Regions from separate parts of the Flocculibacter collagenilyticus genome, predicted to be linked through region 2. Evidence: predicted binding sites of a transcription regulator. Region 2 holds the regulator's gene; the other holds the start of a gene.
What was found. The regulator MetJ, encoded in region 2, represses methionine synthesis genes. The targets are predictions, from matches to a motif close to TAGACGTCTAGACGTCTA.
Positions count from the first base shown of each region.

Region 1: metK (methionine adenosyltransferase) is a predicted target of MetJ. The motif match lies at 7,044-7,061, and genes of this name have one in related genera.

Region 1 is NZ_CP059888.1:1,439,530-1,447,900, reverse strand. It holds gene epd (erythrose-4-phosphate dehydrogenase) at 1-184, opposite strand, end outside; gene tkt (transketolase) at 256-2,247, opposite strand; gene HUU81_RS06415 (DUF3369 domain-containing protein) at 2,533-4,101, opposite strand; gene HUU81_RS06410 (type 2 periplasmic-binding domain-containing protein) at 4,419-4,829, opposite strand; gene HUU81_RS06405 (porin) at 4,840-6,000, opposite strand; partial or broken gene HUU81_RS17600 (SEC-C metal-binding domain-containing protein) at 6,195-6,299, opposite strand; partial or broken gene HUU81_RS17415 (YecA/YgfB family protein) at 6,375-6,917, opposite strand; gene metK (methionine adenosyltransferase) at 7,159-8,310, shown strand.
Region 2 is NZ_CP059888.1:3,452,642-3,461,012, reverse strand. It holds gene priB (primosomal replication protein N) at 1-64, shown strand, start outside; gene rpsR (30S ribosomal protein S18) at 76-306, shown strand; gene rplI (50S ribosomal protein L9) at 337-789, shown strand; gene HUU81_RS15355 (acyl carrier protein) at 904-1,146, opposite strand; gene HUU81_RS15350 (acyl-CoA ligase (AMP-forming), exosortase A system-associated) at 1,445-3,016, shown strand; gene HUU81_RS15345 (pyridoxal-dependent decarboxylase, exosortase A system-associated) at 3,009-4,277, shown strand; gene metJ (met regulon transcriptional regulator MetJ) at 4,421-4,747, opposite strand; gene metB (cystathionine gamma-synthase) at 5,011-6,312, shown strand; gene metF (methylenetetrahydrofolate reductase) at 6,358-7,350, shown strand; gene HUU81_RS15325 (leucine-rich repeat domain-containing protein) at 7,571-8,371, shown strand, end outside.

The sequences.
Region 1 (8,371 bases), 2.0 Mb from region 2:
CAACTGAAAAGGCGAACCGCCCATGAGAGGTATCGTATTTTAATAAGTGCGCAATCCCTTCTGGTTCCGCAAGCTCATTAATAGCAACAACACGAAACTGATCATTCTGACCACTCTCATATAGTGCTCTTACAATATTTCGGCCAATACGACCAAAGCCATTAATGGCAATATTTATAGGCATTCAAAAAGTCTAATACTGTTTAACATAGCGTTGATAAAAAACAGGCGACAATATTGCCGCCTGATTGACTGTTAAAGTAGTGCGAGTGATTTCTTCACCACATTTTCAGTAGTAATACCAAAGAACTCAAATAGCTCTCCAGCTGGTGCTGACTCACCGAAAGTAGACATACCTACAATCGCACCATTTAAACCAACATATTTGTACCAGTAATCTTCAATAAGAGCTTCAACTGCAACCCTAGCAGTAATATTTGAAGGTAGTACACTTTCTTTATACTCAGCGTCCTGCGCATCAAACACATCTGTTGAAGGCATTGATACCACACGAACGCGTTTATCTTGTTCACGAAGGATTGCAGCCGCTTCCATCGCTAAATGCACTTCTGAGCCTGTTGCAATCAAAATTAATTGTGGATTTTCATCATCACTTAAAATGTAACCACCACGCTTAATATTTTCTACTTGCTCAGCTGTACGTTCTTGCTGCGGTAGTGCTTGTCTAGTAAAGATAAGCGTTGTAGGACCATCTGTACGTTCAATCGCAGATTTCCAAGCCACTGCTGATTCAACTGGATCACACGGTCTCCAGTTATCTAGGTTTGGCGTTACACGTAATGCAGCCACTTGCTCTACAGCTTGGTGTGTAGGGCCGTCTTCACCTAAACCGATTGAGTCGTGGGTGTATACAAAAATAGCGCGTTGCTTCATAAGCGCAGCCATTCTCACTGCGTTACGCGCGTATTCCATAAACATCAAGAATGTTGCACCGTAAGGAACAAACCCGCCGTGAAGCGCAATACCATTCATCATGGCAGACATACCAAATTCACGTACACCGTAAAATATGTAGTTGCCGTCTGCATCTTCTTTAGTTAACCCTTTCGCGCCGTCCCAAAGGGTTAAGTTAGAACCAGCTAAGTCAGCAGAACCGCCCATAAACTCTGGTAATAACGGGCCAAATGCATTTAAACAGTTTTGCGATGCTTTACGCGTCGCAATTTTTTCAGGATTCGCTTGGAGTTTTTCAACGTACGCTTGAGACTCTTCTGCCCAGTTTTCAGGTAATTCACCACTGGTTCTGCGCTTAAACTCTGACGCTAATTCTGGGTGCGCTTCAGCATACTGTGCGAATAAATCATTCCACTTAGCTTCAGCCGTTTGCCCTGCTTCTTTCGCATCCCAATCAGCATAAACGTCTGCTGGCACTTCAAACGGCGCATGGTTCCAGCCTAAAAATTCACGTGCTGCTTTAATTTCTTCATCACCTAGTGGTGCGCCATGACAATCGTGGCTGCCTGACTTATTAGGCGAGCCATAGCCAATTACTGTTTTAGTACAGATTAACGTTGGTTTGTCCGTCACTAAACGCGCTTCTTCAATAGCAGCTTTTACTGCATCAGAATCATGGCCATCTACATCACGAATTACGTGCCATTGGTAAGATTCAAAGCGTGCAGGAGTGTCATCACTAAACCAGCCTTCTACTTCACCGTCAATTGAAATGCCATTGTCGTCCCAGAATGCAACTAATTTGCCTAACCCTAGCGTACCCGCTAGTGAACAAGCTTCATGTGAAATCCCTTCCATCAAACAACCATCACCTAAAAATACATAAGTGAAATGGTCAACAATATCAAAATTAGGACGGTTAAACTGTGCAGCAAGTGCTTTTTCAGCAATAGCCATACCTACCGCATTGGTGATGCCTTGGCCTAATGGACCTGTGGTGGTTTCAATACCTGGTGCATAACCATATTCAGGGTGGCCTGGTGTTTTTGAATGTAATTGACGGAAGTTCTTAAGCTCTTCAATTGGAAGATCATATCCCGTTAAATGCAAAAGCGAATAAATCAACATTGAACCATGACCATTTGATAGTACAAAACGGTCACGATCAGCCCAATTTGGATTAGTAGGATTGTGGTGCATATAATCACGCCACAGTACTTCGGCTATATCAGCCATCCCCATTGGGGCGCCTGGGTGGCCTGATTTTGCTTTTTGAACAGCGTCCATACTTAGTGCACGTATTGCATTTGCATTTTCTTTACGAGATGGCATTTTGACTCCAACACACAGAAACACAATCATTATTATCGAATGAAATGATGTGTTTTAAGTTATAAGAATTCTTGTAGAAAAGTGGCGGTATTTTCGCTTAATCAGAAAGCTTAATCAAATAAATATCACAAGATTAATCGACTAAACTGTAAACTTTCTAGTAAGTCGTGTTTTATATATCAATAACAGTATATAAAACACGACTTATAAGTATTTGGAGTAGAGAAAAGAAAGATTAGGTGTATCTACGATAACAACATAATACAGCCAGATAATACAGTCAGGCTATCGATTTTCTAAATCACCGGTTGCGATTTCCATATCAGGATCTGGAAATGCGTCTCGTATCGCTAAAAATTCGTCTAGATTTTCTAGCAAAATATCAACTAATTCTGGATCGAAGTGTTTTCCTTTTTCTTTTTCTAGTAAATCGAGAACCTTTTCCAAAGGCCAAGCAGGCTTGTAACAACGGGAACTGGCCAGCGCATCAAATACATCAGCTAATGCGGTAATTCGACCGACGATATCAATATGCTTACCTTTTAACCCCAAGGGGTAACCGCTACCGTCGTACTTTTCATGGTGCTGCTGCGCTATTTTAGCGCCAAGTTGCAAAATTTCATTTTGTGATTGAGACAAAATGTCGTAACCCAACTGTGCATGGGTTTTCATCACCTCCCACTCTTGCTCGTCAAGCTTTGCGGGCTTATTTAAAATTTTATCTGGGATCCCTATTTTTCCTACGTCATGCAACGGCGATGCAAGTTTTATTTGCTCTGATGTGTACTCACCTAACCCTATATATGTTGCTAACATATAACTGTAGTTCGCTACGCGCTTAACATGACTACCTGTTTCTTTTGAGCGCCTTTCTACTGCTTCCCCAAGAATATAACTTAACTCTTTTTGCGAAGACTTCACCACTTCACGCATGCGAATATTGTCATACGCCACAGCTATATTGTTGGTAAAAAACTCAAGAATGTCATGCTCTTCCGGTGTAAGCTCATCACCATGACTAACATAAAGTAGATTCTCCAGCCCTTTTCTTGTAATAAAGTAGCCAACAAAATGCTCTGGGGAATGGATTGAACATCGCTCATTATGCGCCCTAACAAACAACTCATTAATTTCAGAAGGAACGCTTGCCTGACTTACGTCTTCAACCGACTCGTCTGATACTGCCAAAATATCTAAATCTAACACGTCAGGTTTATCGGTTGCACTTACCGCTGCACAGCATAAAATTTTGCGATCGCTAATGCCCAGCACATTTGCGACTTGCGACAATACTGCAGAGGCAAATTCAGTAATGGTATTACAATCTAAAAAGTTGATGGTAGCGTTGATAATGCGCTCTAAACCCGTTTTGTGCTTTTCTATTGTCACAATATCTCGGTATGAGCGCAGGGTTGAAAACATGAGTGTGGTTAATTTTCGATCTGTTAATTCAGTTTTATGCTTATAATCATTGATATCATACTCTCTAATCACTGAAGACTCTGGCGCTTCTCCGGGTTGCCCTGTACGCAAAACCAAGCGAATGATGTGATCATTCAGATCTTTTCGAATATATTTAATTAAATCTAACCCTGCATGAGACGTTTCCATCACAACATCAACAAAAGCAACACAGAAATCATGTTGTTTAAGTAATTCTTTAGCCTCAGCCGCAGAGTGCGCGCTATAAAAGTCTAAACGCCTATCATCTAACTGAAAGTCGTTTAGTACTAATTTAGTAATTTCGTGAACGTCAGGTTCGTCGTCAATAATCAACACTTTCCAGGCGGGCTTGGAAAATAGCATTTCTTCAGGTTGGCTATCATCGTCGTCACAAAATAAAAAGTCTGACACGCTACACTTCTCCTAACTGTTTGATAATACGATTATAGACCTTGATTCACACCTAGGGGGAAATACAATCTAAAATTTAAGAAAGGCATATTTAGCAGTATAGTCCAGCTAATAAAACTAGCCATTGTTGCACCAAAAAGCTGATAAAAAAGAAGAGACTAAAAACGCTCGTTTTGTAAGAAAAAGCTGTAATGCTTCACCCAACTATATGCTATTTAAAACTGCCAACATCTGATGCTATCTAACCAATACGTACAACAGTATTGGTTAGATTACACGTATAAGAGAGCTAGCGAGTAAACACATTAAATACAAGTTTAAAACTTACCTAACACCTTCACGTCACCCGTTACTTTGTCACTAGAAACAAAGCCAATCATGCTTGGATTGGTACTAATTAGCTTGATCATTTCCTCTTCGCTATCCATGGCTCTTGGCGGTGTACCCTTTCCAGTAAAAACCAGTTTTGACCAATATGCTTTAAGTTGACTGGATGATTTATTCAGCACATTCTTATTAAACTCTTTAGTTGTATCGCTTGACTCAGCCAAGCTGATAGGCACAACTTGGCTGCCATCTGGAAACGACTTTGCTTTACCAAGAAATATTCTTGATATAGCACCTTCATCCATTGTATTAGCATTAGATGGGTGAACGATAACCGCAACTTCAGCAAATACTGAATGACTAATTAATGCAGCAAATATGAGTGGAATTGATTTTTTCACAATTTTCCCCTTAAAAAACAAAGTCAAAACCAAAAGTAACAACTGTTACGTCACCATCACCGTCAGGATCACCTTTAAATACAGGGTTTGGCTCTAAGGTAAATGGGTTATAGCCTGTATCGTCAAACTTAGATATTTCAACTTTAAATGCGACGTTGGTCATGAAGTCATAGCGTAAACCAATTGCGGTTGTATCGTGCGACTCCCAAGGCTGATCTAAGTCAAACTTAGAGTATAAAAGGTAGGCTTGAAATTCGTCCCAGCGGTAATCAATACTGGCAAAATAAGACTTATAAAATGGCTTATACTTGTTGTATTCCGCAAAAAACGAAAAATCACCTAGGGAGGCTTTTACGGATACATCAAAAAACGAAATGTCATACTCTGTATCCGCTGCAACCAATAAATCGCCATTGCTATCAACTTTCCCCGTAGAGCTCGGATAAGTATTATTTAAACCTACTATTGGCGCTAACCATGCAGGCAAATGTCGTGTTTCAAACATCTCACCTTCAACATAAGAGCTTCGAATTACAAAGTTGTTCATGTCAAAGTTAACAACAACGCCTAGTAAGTCTTCAAAATCTCTATCTATTTGATCTGGAAATAAATAGCTCATTAACTCAACATCGTCGTTTTTTTCTTGACCGTACAAAAATGTTAAATCTAAGGTGTAATCGCTAATACTAAAGCTTTTTAGATATCGAATACCGTTGTAATTTGTTACATCTAACGAATAGGTATCTGAAGGGATCCTTACCCAAGGGTAAGCATAGCCAACATCCATAAATTCAGAGAAGTGATAAACAGGTACTCTCATTCGCCCTATTTGCACCGCACTTGTGTCGGTTATATCGTAGGTGAAATATGCCCAGCCAATTTCTGTATCAAAATCGTTTGCACCGCGCATAAGTAACTGTGTTGTGGCAGACATTTTTTCATTAATTCTGCCAGTTATTTGTATTCCCAGCCGTGTTTCTTGGCCAAAGTCGAGATCACTGTCTTCATAGATGGCTAAATTGGGGTACTCCGCAATATAACCATCACCGTCTACAACACTCGCTCCTATTACAGAACCAAATCCATTAATGGATATTGAATCTGAAATATTTGCATAAGCCGGAACTACCATAGAAGAAAGCAATACAGTGGTAAATATGTTCTTTCTCATATAACCCTCGGTTTTTATAAACGCTTTATTGTCACTGCATGTAAATTGCTTGAAACTTCGTACAAAAGTATAGTTTACATTTAGTTACTCGCCACTTATATCAACCGTTATGTGTTTGTTTCTCCTCAGTCTTGTTAAACACATGTACTTCCTTGTTCCTAAAACCTATATGAATATTGGATGATGTGCATGCACTAATGCATCGCACAGCACTTTTTATATTTTTTTCCGCTACCACAATGGCATGGGTCATTCCGTCCTATTTTCTTGTCACTGCGTACGAATGTTTCCATTTGATCTGGCAAAAAGTCCACTAAGCTATCGGCCAGTGCCACATACATAGCCAGTGCCTGCGGCAACGTTTCGTATGCATCCTGTAGATTATCTCTTAGCTGGCTTCTACTATCTTTCTCTGCGTCTTCAAGTGCTAACGGTATATCAGCAAACGTAGCAATAAGTGAAAGTAGACCAACTAAATCCTCCTCCATGCTCGACTCCGCGACATCTTTATATTGTTCTGATGCTCCCCCCCACGCTTTATTCCAGGTAGGCTCAACAAATGTGTGCCCCAATAACATACCGTTGCACCAATCTGACAACTCATCATTAGACTCATCTGCACCTTTAAACGTACATGCAGGAGGTAACGATATTTCTCCCTCACGTTGTTGATTTGCATAAAAGTGAAATAAACTCATTAAACAACTGACCAACTGTTCTGCCTGCTCTTCAGAAAGGCTGGAAGAGTGCTGAAATACGCATGCCATCCATTCATTTGGGGTGGGAATTTCTGGTGAACTCGCTATCGCAAAAACAAACCCATGAATTTGATAATAAGGCCGTAACTCATTATCAAGTTGCAAACACAACGTGCGTAGCGTTTCTTCCTGATGCTGATCAAAATGCTGTAATGTCATGACTTAACTTCCTAAAATATGCTTATTTACAGCATAACAATAGTTACTCTGTTGTTGCTACACCCTTTACTTAAACGCAAGTTATTCTATATATATTAAGGATGTAAAAAAGAGCTAAATAAAAAATAGCCGTCCAGACGTAAAATTTTACTAGGAAAAAACACCCACTTTGCATTAAAATTACCCCTTTATATTATTTGAGCGCGATATTGCGCAATTAACAACTTAGAAGATGAGGCTCATGGCAAGACATTTATTCACTTCTGAATCAGTATCTGAAGGCCATCCGGATAAGATTGCAGATCAAATTTCTGACGCAGTACTAGACGCAATTCTAGAGCAAGACTCAAAAGCACGTGTAGCGTGCGAGACGTATGTTAAAACTGGTATGGTGATGGTTGGTGGTGAAATTACCACTAGCGCTTGGGTTGATATTGAACAAATTACCCGAGACACCGTTCGTGAAATTGGTTATGTGCATTCAGATATGGGTTTTGACGCCGATTCGTGTGCAATATTAAATACTATCGGTAAGCAATCTCCAGACATTAACCAAGGTGTTGACAGAACAAGCCCAGCCGAGCAAGGTGCAGGTGACCAAGGATTAATGTTTGGTTATGCGTGTAACGAAACAGATGTATTAATGCCTGCGCCTATTACTTATTCTCACCGTTTAGTAAAACGCCAAGCAGAAGTACGTAAAAATGACACTTTGCCATGGTTACGCCCAGATGCAAAATCTCAAGTTACTTTTGCTTACGAAAATGGTAAACCAGTTGGTATTGATGCCGTTGTACTTTCAACTCAACATTGCGACTCTATTGAGCAAAATGACTTAATTGAAGCTGTAATGGAAGAAATCATCAAGCCCGTTCTTCCTGCCGACTTATTAAACAAAGAAACTAAGTTCTTTATTAACCCAACAGGTCGATTTGTAATTGGTGGCCCAATGGGTGACTGTGGTTTAACAGGCCGTAAAATCATTGTTGATACCTATGGTGGTATGGCAAGACACGGTGGCGGAGCCTTCTCAGGTAAAGATCCATCAAAAGTTGACCGTTCAGCAGCATACGCAGCCCGCTATGTAGCTAAAAACTTGGTTGCAGCAGGTCTAGCAGATAAAGCCGAAATTCAAGTTTCTTACGCGATTGGGGTTGCAGAGCCAACTTCAATTAGTGTTGAAACATTTGGCACTTCTAAAATTGATGAAGATAAATTAATTACGCTAGTGCGCGAGCATTTTGATTTACGCCCGTACGGTTTAATTCAGATGCTTGATTTAGAGCGCCCTATTTACCAACCAACAGCTGCTTACGGACACTTCGGCCGCGAAGAATTTCCTTGGGAAGCAACTGATAAGGTTGAAGCATTAAGAGCATCAGCCGGACTGTAATTATCATGTCTGCTTTTAAATAAATTAAAAATGCCAGTCTAATGTAGACTGGCATTTTTTT
Region 2 (8,371 bases):
CGAATCCAAACAAGGTAACCCACTGCTGGTATTACATGCACAACAGATAGAAAGATTAAGTTAGGAGAGTGTTTCATGGCACGTTACTTCCGTCGTCGTAAATTCTGCCGTTTTAAAGCAGAAGGCGTACAAGAAATTGATTATAAAGATCTAGCTACTTTAAGAAACTATGTAACTGAAAGTGGTAAAATCGTACCTAGCCGTATTACAGGTACTTCAGCTAAATACCAACGTCAACTTGCTCGCGCAATCAAACGTGCACGTTATTTAGCACTATTACCATACACTGATTTACATAATCAGTAATAGTTAACCCATATTACTAGAGGTAGCAAGATGGAAATCATTCTACTAGACAAAATCGCTAACTTAGGCGGTTTGGGTGATCAGGTAGCAGTAAAAGCGGGTTACGCACGTAACTTTCTTTTCCCACAAGGTAAAGCTGTACCTGCCACTAAAGCAAATGTTGAAAAATTTGAAGCACGTCGTGCAGAACTAGAAGCTAAGTTAGCTGAAGAGTTAACAGCTGCTGAAGGCCGCGCTGAAAAACTTCAGTCACTAAATGATGTGACTATCGTTTCTAAAGCAGGTGATGAAGGCAAGCTATTCGGTTCTATCGGTACTCGTGACATCGCTGATGCGATCACTGAAGCGGGTGTTGAAGTAACTAAAGCTGAAGTTAAACTTCCTTTAGGTGCTATTCGTGAAACTGGCGAATACGACATTGCTATTCAGCTACACGCTGACGTAACTACTAACGTTAAAGTTGCAGTAATTGCTGAAGCTTAATTAGTTGTTATGTAATGAGCTATATCGCGCAGGTATAGCTCATTAAAAAAGCCGTATTTATTCATTTAAATACGGCTTTTTTGTATTTAGCGTTTGTACTTAGTACATGAAAAGTTACAGCTTCGACTCTACAAAGGCGCACAGGCTACCAAAGCTTTCAAATGTTTCTGCGCTAATTTCATCGTCTTCTACATAAATATCGAATGTTTCTTCAATAGAGGTAATCACGGTGACTACTGCCATTGAATCGAATTCAGGAATAGAACCGAGTAATAAGTCATCCTCATTGAAAGTTGTAGATTCATCTAATTGCAGTGTTTCAATTAGGATTTTTTGAACATGGGTATTTACTGACATCGCGCTTTCCATGAAGTAAGCGGCCAACATTTAGTCGACCAAATTAAGAAACAGGTTAAGATATTAGGGCGTGCCCTAGTTTATTTTTTAAATAAGCTAATGAAAACCATTATGCTTATTTTCTAAACGCGTTATTATACGTAATTGGTAAATTAAGTGAATCATAAATAATTAGCTTAAATACAAGACTTGGTTTTGGCGCTTCAAGCAGCGTCACAATACAATTTTTTGTTGTTTAAGTGATCTCTACAGCACCCTAATTGGTGGCCACAAATATATCGAATGGACGTTAAACGGAATGATTACATTTGTACATGATCTTATTTTAGCTGGCGCGACACAATTTAAAGATAATATTGCATTAAAACATAAAGATACTGATGTGAGTTATCAGGCGTTATCCCAAAACATTCAACGCTTTGCTCAAGGTATTTCAGCACTTGGCTTGCAGCCACAAGAGCGAGTAGCAGTATTTCTTCCTAAACTCCCACAAACGATATACGCATTTTTTGGGACTTCCCTAGCGGGCGGGGTATTTGTGCCAGTGAACCCTGTCTTAAAAGCCGAGCAAGTTAAGCATATTTTAAATGACTGTAATGTTCGAGTGCTGGTCACCAGCAAAGATAGATTGAAAGCCCTTTCTAGCATTTTAAGCGAGTGCCAAGACTTAAAAGAAATTATCTTAATTGATGATGAAGCCAGTGAATTTGCAGGTCATATTCGCGTGTCTCACTTTGATAATTTACCGCTATCGAACGTTTCCCACAGCCCAGTAACTGATAATCAAATGGCGGCTATTTTATATACCTCAGGTAGTACAGGTAAACCAAAAGGTGTGGTGATCTCGCACCGTAATATGGTGGTAGGCGCCCAAAGTGTTTCCACGTATTTAGAAAATACAGCAGAAGATAATATTTTAGCGATTTTGCCACTGAGCTTTGACTATGGGTTGAGTCAGTTAACGTCTGCCTTCAACGTGGGAGCTACGGCAGTATTACTGGATTACTTTTTAGCTAACGACGTTGTTAAGGCGGTAGAAAAATACAGTATTACTGGTATCGCAGCCGTACCGCCTTTATGGATGCAACTCACTAAGTTAAATTGGCCAAAAGAAGTAGCAGGTTCAGTTCGATATTTTACAAATAGCGGTGGCGCTATGCCAGAACCCTTGCTAGCCAGTTTACGAGATATTTTTCATCAAGCCAGCCCTTACCTGATGTACGGTTTAACGGAAGCATTCCGTTCTACATATTTACCACCACAAGATGTAGACAGTAAGCCAGGTTCGATGGGCAAAGCTATTCCTAATGCAAAAGTGATTGTGGTAAATGATGATGGCGACGAGTGTGTAGCGAATGAGCCGGGCGAATTAGTTCATTTAGGTCCACTGGTTAGTTTAGGTTATTGGAACGCCCCCGAAAAAACTGCTGAACGGTTTAAGTTAGCACCAACGAAGTTACCAGAATTATGCTTGCCTGAGTACGCTGTTTGGAGTGGCGATAGGGTGAAAAAAGATGAAGATGGCTATTTATATTTTGTTGGTAGAAAAGACGAAATGATAAAGACATCAGGCTATCGTGTTAGCCCAAATGAAATAGAAGAAGAAATTTACCAATTAGATGCCAATATTCATGAAGTGGCTGCGTTTGGTGTGACTCATCCAACATTAGGGCAAGCCATAGTTGTTACATTAACGGCAGGGGCCGAGGTAACAGAAGGCGTCATTATGAAAGCATGTAAAAAGCAATTACCAAACTTTATGGTGCCTCATAAAATTGTGTTTATGGACAAGCTTCCACGCAACGCCAATGGTAAAATAGACCGCACATTATTGTCTCAACAACATAAGGAAGCTTTCGTTAATGGTTAACTTAGCAGCAGGCAGCCAAACAACTACAAAAAAAGTGGCGCCTATACATCAGCAAATGGATCAGTTTGCAGTACAAGATCAGCAGCTTTTAATCGCTGGATTTAAGTTAGACGAAATTGCCCGCTTGATTAACCAAGACGTATTTTATGCCTACGATCTTAATGTTATAGAAAAACAGATTGAGAACTTTAAACAACACATCCCCCAATCTATTAAGTTGCATTACGCTATTAAAGCAAATCCATACCCTGCGTTAGTCAATGCGATGGTGACCAAGGTGGATGGCTTTGATGTTGCCTCGCACAAAGAAATGTTATTAGCATTACAAAGTGGTATGCCAGCAAGTGAAATTAGCTTTGCAGGGCCTGCCAAGCAAGAAGTAGAGATCACTGCTGCAATTGAGGCTGGTATTACATTGCATGTAGAGTCGTTAACAGAGCTTGAACGTGCGATCAGTTTAAGCAAGTGCACCAATAAACAAGCTAAAATAGCATTTCGGGTCAATCCTGCGTTTGAGCTAAAGGGTGCAGGAATGAAAATGGGTGGTGGCCCTAAACAGTTTGGTATTGATGAAGAGATCCTGCTCGATAAATTACCCAAGATGGATTTTAGCCAGTTTGAATTTGTTGGTTTTCATATTTTTTGGGGTTCGCAGAATTTAAAACCTGACGCCATCATGAATGCGCACAATTGCACGTTCGAATTAGCTGATCGGTTGTGCGCTGTCACACCTGTTAAAGTGAAAACCATTAATATTGGTGGCGGTTTCGGTGTTCCTTACTTTGCCGGAGAGACACGTCTTAATTTAGCGCCAATAGGCGAGAACCTGAGCTCACTACTTACCCAATATTCGCAATTAACAGAGCTTGAGCTTGTAATTGAACTGGGTCGATATTTAGTGGCTGAAGCGGGGATATATGCGTGTAAAGTGACAGACATTAAAACGTCTCGCGGCCATACTTATATTATGACGAACGGTGGTTTACATCATCATTTGTCTAACTCAGGTAACTTTGGCCAAGTTATTCGCAAAAACTACCCAGTAGCAATTGCTAATAAAATGAATGAAGCAGTGATTCAAGAACCTGTATCTGTGGTAGGGCCATTGTGTACCCCGTTAGACACACTTGCGGATAAGTTCAAACTTCCGCAGGCAGAAATAGGCGATTGGTTTGTGGTATATCAATCAGGAGCTTATGGTGCAACAGCCAGTCCGCAAGACTTTTTGGGGCATCCACACGTCACAGAGATCTTATTGTAGTAACTTGCGCAATACTCACTTGTGCGTGATATTGCAACAACGAAATGTCCTCATTAATGAAAACAGCCCCATTGGGGCTGTTTTGCTAATACAAACAAAAAAGTAACGCGAAGCAAATCACGCACAAATTCATTGCTAACCCACTATGATTCAGAAGTTTCAATATCTGGGATCGGTAAACCGCGTTGCGTTAAAATTTCTCTAACACTTTCAGGTACCTGTTCTGGATTGTCTTTCATCAAATCATTATCGTTGGGTAACGGTTGCCCAGTAAATGCGTGAAGAAATGCTTCGCATAGCAACTCACTATTGGTTGCATGACGCAGGTTTTTAACTTGGCGTCGTGTACGTTCATCAGTTAATACTTTTAATACGGTAAGTGGAATTGAAACCGTAATTTTTTTAACTTGCTCTGATTTTTTACCGTGTTCAGCGTACGGGTGAATATACTCACCATTCCATTCTGCCATTACTTAAGCCTTGATTAATAGTCTAATACTGAGAGTGACTTTGGTTAAAATTAATAGCTTTGTGCCAGTGCACCTTTCGCGCCATTCAATTCTAAAAACTGCGTAAATTCTAACTGTTTTACTGTATGAGTCAACACGCCTTACAACGCTTGTTTAATAGGTATTTATTAATACGCTAAAAATTTGGTTGACAGCAATTAAATTTAAATCTAGATTTATAGACGTCTAAACATCCAAATAATAAATTGCATTGAGAAATAACTATGAGCCACTCCACAAATTACTCGAACAAATCGGTCAGTTTGAATACCGTTGCTGTACGTGCTGGTATTGATCAAGACCAGCATCATGGCGCAGTTGTGCCGCCACTCCATTTAAGCAGTAACTTTTCTTTTGCCGATATTGAACAACCACGTCAGTACGACTACACACGTTCTGGCAATCCTACGAGAGACATTTTAGGAGCTACCTTGGCCGAATTAGAAAAAGGGTCAACAGGCATTGTAACCAGCAGCGGAATGTCAGCCATACACTTAGTAACACAGCTCCTACAAGCTGAAGATGTATTAGTTGTACCGCATGATTGTTATGGTGGTAGCTTTCGGTTATTTACGCACCTTGCTAAACGTAATCAATTTCAATTGCAAACCATAGATTTTACGGCACCAGATTTGGAACAAACGTTAGAAGCCATCAAACCCAAATTAATATGGATAGAAACCCCAAGTAACCCATTACTGCGCCTAACTGATGTAAAAGCGGTTTGTTTACAGGCAGCAAAATTAAATGCATTAGTTGCAGTTGATAATACGTTTCTTTCACCCGTACTACAGCAGCCGCTACAGTTGGGGGCAGATATCGCAGTGCACTCCACCACCAAATACATTAATGGCCATAGTGATGTGGTGGGCGGCGCGGTGATCACAAAGTCTCAAGAGCTAGGTGAGCAACTAACCTGGTGGGCAAATTGTATTGGTATTACTGGTGCACCGTTTGATAGCTTTTTAACATTGCGTGGTTTAAGAACATTAACCCCCAGAATACGCCAGCATCAAGCCAATGCAATTGCAATAGCAGACTTTCTAGCCGCGCAACCCGCAGTTAAAAAAGTATATTACCCAGGATTAAATACCCATCCGCAGCATGAACTTGCCAAACAACAGCAATATGGTTTTGGCGCGATGCTCAGTTTTGAGCTTGAGGGTGATAGCCACACTATCAAAGAGGTGGTTAAAACGTTTATTGCCCAACTTAACCAGTTTACTTTGGCCGAATCGCTGGGAGGAGTAGAAAGCTTAATTTGTCATCCTGCCACAATGACACACGCAGCAATGACAGCGGATGCAAGGGCGCACGCTGGAATCGGCGAGTCGTTAATACGTATTAGCGTGGGCATTGAAGATGTTCAAGATTTAATAGCAGATTTACAACAAGGCTTTGATACTATTTCGCGTTTGAAATTGCCCATTAATACTCACTCTCAAGCGGATAACACAAGCAATGAAACATGGGATTTAGAGTACGCTACATGCCGCTTAAGCACACAGTTTGCTGCGCAGTGGTAACGCCTGTTTTTATTCAAATCATTTATTCATAAGAGGATAGAAATAATGGCAAGTCATGCACAACACATTGCAGCGATAAATCGTAATTTAGTAGATGTTGCAGGAAAGGTAGATATTTCATTTGAATTTTTTCCACCTTCAACCCCTAAAATGGAGCAAACATTACGTAGCTCTATTGCGCGTTTAGCACCACTAAATCCAAAATTTGTTTCGGTGACATACGGCGCGTGTTCAGGCACCCGTGAACGCACGCATGATGTTATTAAGCATATACAGCATAATACGCAGTTAGCTGCAGCACCTCACTTAACCTGCATTGATGCAACTGAGGCAGAGTTAATTGATTTAGCGAACACCTATTGGCATTCAGGTGTTCGCCATATCGTTGCCCTTCGTGGCGATAAACCGCTAACAAACAGTTTGAATGGGGCAAGTAATAATAGTGAATTAATGTATGCTTCTGAGCTGGTTAGGTTATTAAAAAAAGTAGCAGACTTTGACATTACCGTTGCAGCATATCCAGAAGTACACCCTGAAGCGAAAAGCGCTCAGTCTGATTTAATTAATTTAAAACGCAAAGTCGATGAAGGGGCGAGCCGAGCTATTACTCAATTCTTTTTTGATATTGAAACCTATTTGCGCTTTCGCGACAGGTGCGCCGCCGCAGCAATAGATGTAGAAATTATCCCGGGTATTCTGCCAGTAACCAATTACCAGCAACTCGTTAAGTTTGCAGGGATCACTAATGTCAGCATTCCAAGCTGGCTACACCAAAGCTATCAAGGGTTAGAAAATGACGCCACAACCCGTAACCTTGTTGGTGCCAATATTGCGATGGAAATGGTAAAAGTACTAAGTAAAGAAGGGGTGAACGACTTTCATTTCTATACACTTAATCGCAGCGAATTAACCTACGCGATTTGCCATATGTTGGGGATTCGGGAACAGGAGAGTGTACTCAATATAAATAGCGCAACCGAAATACCTGCAGATTTAGTTATAAATCAAAAAGCTACATATCAAGGCATTAAGCTTTAAAATTAATGTAAATATTTATTAGAGAAATTGAAGAAAAAAAACAATTAAAATATTAATAATGCTCGTCGATGGAATTGACTTTTAGGTTAATAAGTATACAATGTCGCGCTTTTCGGGAATTAGTGGCTAAAGCCATTTACATATATCTCACGAGATTTGTTAAATCGTATATTTCCAGAAAAATCATTTCAAATAGTATTATGAGGTTACTAGGACAGTAATGAAGTATCATCAATTCAAATTAGCGACACTTACCGTGTTATTATCAAGCTTTCTTACAGCGTGTGGTGGAGGTTCTGATAATAAAGAAGCTCCCGCAGCAAAGAAAAATAATCAATTGCCAACCATTAATGCAATAGAAGATGTTTCAATCAAGGAGCGCGAACCTGTTGCAATAAATGCGAGTGCATCAGACATTGACGGTTCAATTGTTACATATAGTTGGAGTCAGGTTAGCGGAACAGTTGTTGAGTTAGAAGAGGAAAGTACTTCTAAGCTTGCTTTTTTCGCTCCATCTATCGCAGTTGACGAAGTATTAACGTTCTCACTGACAGTAACAGACAATAATGGTGGCAAGGCAACTCAAAGCGTAACAATTAATGTTGAAGCATATGCTGATATTGATGAAACTATTACTAGTGATGCAGGGCTACTAGCATGCGCTCAAAAACAAAATGCAGATATAGGTATTACAACACTAAGTTGTGACGGATATAAAATTGCTGATTTGAGTGGTTTAGATGACGTTGAAGGGTTAACTAAACTTTCGTTAACCAATGCTGAGTTAGACAATTTAACGGGGCTGAATACACTTACCGAATTAGTGTATTTAGACTTGTCTAACAATATGCTTAATAATGATGCAGTAAGTGACTTAAGCGAGTTAACTAAACTTGAAAAGCTGAATTTAAGTTATAACAATATTACAGTGCTTCCATCTATTTTTTCTAATATGGTGAATCTTAAAGAGCTGACACTATATGAGATTTATCACATGGACTATTATTGGGGCGCTGAAATA